One region of the Paraclostridium sp. genome, then DNA from elsewhere that is predicted to be linked to it. Evidence: riboswitches for the same ligand, from Rfam matches in the RefSeq annotation. Region 1 holds a riboswitch; the other holds the start of a gene.
The links. A riboswitch is a leader RNA that binds a small molecule or an ion and turns the genes downstream of it on or off. The one in region 1 is predicted to bind cyclic di-GMP.
Positions count from the first base shown of each region.

Region 1 (2,421 bases):
TAGCTTTTGGATTATCTCCATGTACGCATATGGAATCTGCTTTTATATCTATATATTTTCCATCTATGCTTTCAACTTTATTTTCTTTTACCATCTTTATAACTCTTTTTATAACAAGGTTAGTATCATGTATAACTGATCCTTCTATGCTTCTTGATACCAAAGTTCCATCCCCGTTGTAAGCTCTATCTGCAAATACTTCACTAGCTACTTTTAGTCCAACTTCTTTTCCTGCATCTATCATCGAGCTATTAGCTAAACCTAGTAATATTATGTCTTTATCTACTTCATATACAGATTCAGCTATAGCTAAAGCTAATTCGTAATCTTTAGCTGCCATGTTATAAAGTGCTCCATGTGCTTTTACATGTTGTATTTTTTCTCCCTTTGAAATTGCAAAAGCATTCAATGCTCCTAACTGATATTTGATATAAGCTTTTGCTTCTTCTTTGGTTATTTTCATTTCGCGTCTTCCAAAACCCATCAAATCCATAAATCCTGGGTGAGCTCCTAATTTCACATTATTTTTTATTGCTATTTTTGTGGTCTTATCCATATGTATTGGATCTCCTGCATGAAATCCACAGGCTATATTTGCAGATGTTATATGATTTAATATTTCTTCATCCATTCCTATTTTGTAACTACCAAAACTTTCTCCTAAATCACTATTTAAATCTACCTTGTACATTTTTACTCCCCCCAAATATAAATTAAAATTGTATATATTTATTGTCCTATTTTAATTTTATGTATAAAAAAATAATGGTATGACTTAAATTAAGTCATACCATTATTTTTACTGATACATATATGATTCTCTAACATATATAATAGCCTGTTTTCTATTTTTGCAGTTTATTTTCTGTAATATATTACTTACATGTTTTTTAACAGTATGCTCTGTTATATACAATTTAGTTGCAATTTCTCTGTTGTTAAATCCTTTTCCTAGTTCTTTTAAGATATCCAACTCTCTTTGCGTTAAATTATAAAAAGCATTATATTTTTCACTTTTCATTCCTAAAGTTACTAAATCACCATCATAATATTTTTTACCTTTTATTACCTTATTAATTATATATAAAAATTCATCCTTATCAGAACTATCCACTGTATATCCATCTACTTTACATTTCAATGCTTTATTAAATAACCTAGCATTTTTATTTAAATCAACAACTAATACCTTTATATTATTATACGATTCTTTTAATTTTTTTATAGCTTCTAACTCGTATTCACTATCAAAGTCAGTCTGATTGCTACTTAAATCAATTAATATAAAGTCTGTAGCTGGTAATAAATTCAAATCTATTTCTTTGACTGTACTTATACACTCTATATTTTCATTTATAATAACTTGATCCACTATAGATTTTAAAACTTCTTTCATTATAAAAGACTTAGATATTATTTTTATGTTCATAAAATCCCCCTTAGATAAATAAAAAACCGGCTATAAATATATAAATATATAATCTACATTTATATATAAAGCCGGTTGCACCACTTACTCCATATACTCCAGGTGCCCAAATAAAGAGTATATTTCTTAGTATCTTTTCATTATTTTTTTTACTACTTTCTTACTACCTTCTTGCACTATAAATAATATCAACAATGTTATAAATATTCAATAATTTTATAACTTCAAATATCGATAAATTATGTCTTTTTTGTCTTTTTTGCAACATTTTTCATTATTTTTTCTTATTATTTAATTTTTATTTATAATTATAGACTAATATACAACTATATATTTTTATTACATAAAATTATATCTCTTCTATTTTTTAAATTTAATTTTGATAATATGCTACTTATATGTTTTTTTACTGTAAATTCAGTTATACACAAATTATTACCTATCTCAATATTACTAAGTCCTTTACAAACTTCATCCATAATTTCAATCTCTCTATTTGTTAAGTTTGTAAATTTTATATCGTCTTTTTTCTTTATATAACTTTCAATTAAATCACTATCATAAAACTTCTTACCTATTTTAATATTATCTATTATATAGTTAAATTCATATTCATTATTTATTCCACAGATGTATGCATCTACTCCTGATTTTATAGATCTAATAAGCAAATTTTCATTCCTATTATTATCTAAAATCAGTGTTTTTGTATGCGATTTATAACTTTTAGAATTCAGTAGTTTTTCTATTTCTAATATATTATAACTACCATCTATAAATACAGTATCGTAGTTATTTATTTTAATAGTTTCTATGCAATGTAAATCCTCTATTGTATCTATATTAACTACATCAAAATGTTTCTTTAGTAATATATTAATAGCTTCCCTTGCTATAAAATTTTTCATTATCATCAATACATTCACAGGATATATCCTCCATCTTTAATTTTAAAATAAATATACCAACCAGTATACTTTGGTATATTATAC
Region 1 is NZ_JBOFKN010000177.1:44,540-46,960, reverse strand. Features, by position in the region: gene ACRCYC_RS14125 (LamB/YcsF family protein) at 1-691, opposite strand, end outside; gene ACRCYC_RS14120 (response regulator transcription factor) at 800-1,429, opposite strand; cyclic di-GMP riboswitch class II at 1,490-1,573, opposite strand; gene ACRCYC_RS14115 (response regulator transcription factor) at 1,756-2,355, opposite strand.

Region 2 (2,421 bases), on a different contig from region 1:
GGTTTGTTTTCAGCAACGATAGAAAAAGATATAGAGTATATATACAATAAATACATTGAGAATCCTAATATTATACAAATTGAAAGTGATGATATAAATAATAAAAAACAAATAGAAGAAAAAATACTATATACAAGTGATATTGACAAGTATAATGATTTGAAAAACTTGATATATGTTAATAACCCTAAAACAACTATAATATTTTTAAATACTAAAGATGGTGTAATTAAACTATACAATAAAATGAAAAAAGATAAATTATTAGTAGCAGAACTTCATGGAGATATGTCACAAGATAAGCGAATATTTGTAATAAAGGATTTTAAAGAAGGAAAATATAACATATTAGTTAGTACTGATGTTGCAAGTCGCGGAATACACATAGATGATGTATCATTGGTTATAAACTATGATGTCCCCCATGATAAAGAAAATTATGTACATAGAATAGGTAGAACTGGCAGACAAGATAAATATGGAAAGGCTATAACTTTGGCTACGTATAAAGATGAAAAGTATATAAATGAAATTAAAGAATATATAGGTTATGGGATAGAGTATTTAGAAAATTTAAATAGTGTTGATGTAAACAAAGGTAAAGTTAAATTTGAAGAAGCGTCTAAAAAAGCTTTGAAAAATAGAAAAATAAAGCAAAAAGAAACTAAAATTCATAGTGAAGTAACTAGAATATATTTAAATGCAGGTAAAAGGAAGAAAATCAGAGTTATAGATATTGTTGGAACTTTGAGTAATATTGAGGGTATAAATCATGATGATATAGGTGTTATAGAAGTATGTGATTTATGTTCGTATGTAGATTTATTAAATCATAAAGGTGAAATGTTTTTAAAAAAATATAAAGATATAAATATAAAGAAAAAGCTAGTTAAGGTAAGAAAGGATAATACGAAATAAATTATAAAATGCAGAAATTTAATATATAGTTGAAAAAAATATCGAAATTTGGTAAAATTATATAAATAAACTTAATAAAAATTAGAAACGAAGAAGTATATTCTGTATTTGGGCATCTGGAATATATGGAGTTAGTGATGCAACCGGCTATATTTACAAACTTGTGGATATAGCTTTTTTTATTTTAAAAATACAATTAAATACATAGGAACGAAGAAGTATATTCTGTATTTGGGCATCTGGAATATATGGAGTTAGTGATGCAACCGACTATATTTACAAACTTGTGGATATAGTCTTTTTTATTTTAAAAATAACTTAATAAAATTAGAAGCGAAGAAGTATATTCTGTATTTGGGCATCTGGGATATATGGAGCTAGTGATGCAACCGGCTATATTTACAAATATGTGGATATAGCTTTTTTTATTAAAAAAAAGAGGTGATTGTTTGAAGAACAAAGGGAAAAAACTAATATTAAGTTTAGTAGTTGTATTTAACATGATTTTAAATCTTATTTCACCGGGAATAATGGTATATGCCCAAGATGTATCTAATAGCGATGCAGTGGAAATAACAAGTGCAACTTTTGATGATTATACGGTGAGAGAAGGTATGATTAAAACTTTAAGAGTTGATTATAAGATTATAGATCCAAGTAAAATTAATCCTGGAGATAGTATTACAATAACATTACCTAAAATATTTAGGGATGTTAATCCAATAAGTCCGGATAAACATTTTTCAAGTCAAAATTATGATCCAAATACTGGAGTTCTAACATTAACTTTTAATGATAATATAAAGAGTGCGTTAGCTGGATATTTAAGTGTTACAATGGTTGGTAATGAAAATGTTCAAGATGGGGAATATCCTATAGTTATAGCTGTTAATGGTAAAACTGAAACTGTTACATTAACAGGTGAAGGTAGAGGTGAGGCTGGTGAAAGTGGATCCAGTCCAATTATGTATAAAGGTACATATTTACCATTAGATTCTAAGCAGGAAGGACTTATAACTGATGTAAATGAGCCTGTTAAATATTATGTAGAAATAAATCGTGATCAAAAAGAACAAGTAGGAAATGCGCATTTTGAAGATCAAATTCCTAATGGAATGATACTAGATAAAAATAGTATAACTATAATTAAGCATGATTATCAAAGTAATACAGATATAGATGTAACTAATGAACTTTTAAATTCTGGGAAACTTTTAGCTGAAAATGATTCTCTAAAAATAAATCTTGGGAATTTGTATTATGATAGTTACTCTATTAATTATAAAACTATAATACTACCAAATCCACCAAAAGATATTCGATATGTAAATAAGGCTAAACTTATATATGATGGGAAACAGAATAACTCTAATTCTACTGTTAAATTATCGGCAGGTGCAGGAGCTATAAATGTTTATAAAACTGTAAATAAAACAAAAGTAAGTAACGATGATAAAGATCAAAATATAGAGTATAAAATATTATTTGATTCAGCAGGTCAAT
Region 2 is NZ_JBOFKN010000097.1:24,654-27,074, forward strand. Features, by position in the region: gene ACRCYC_RS06900 (DEAD/DEAH box helicase) at 1-918, shown strand, start outside; cyclic di-GMP riboswitch class II at 993-1,076, shown strand; cyclic di-GMP riboswitch class II at 1,116-1,199, shown strand; cyclic di-GMP riboswitch class II at 1,239-1,322, shown strand; partial or broken gene ACRCYC_RS06905 (SpaA isopeptide-forming pilin-related protein) at 1,368-2,421, shown strand, end outside.
Region 2: linked by a shared signal. The riboswitch ahead of ACRCYC_RS06905 (SpaA isopeptide-forming pilin-related protein) and the one ahead of ACRCYC_RS14120 (response regulator transcription factor) in region 1 are both predicted to bind cyclic di-GMP.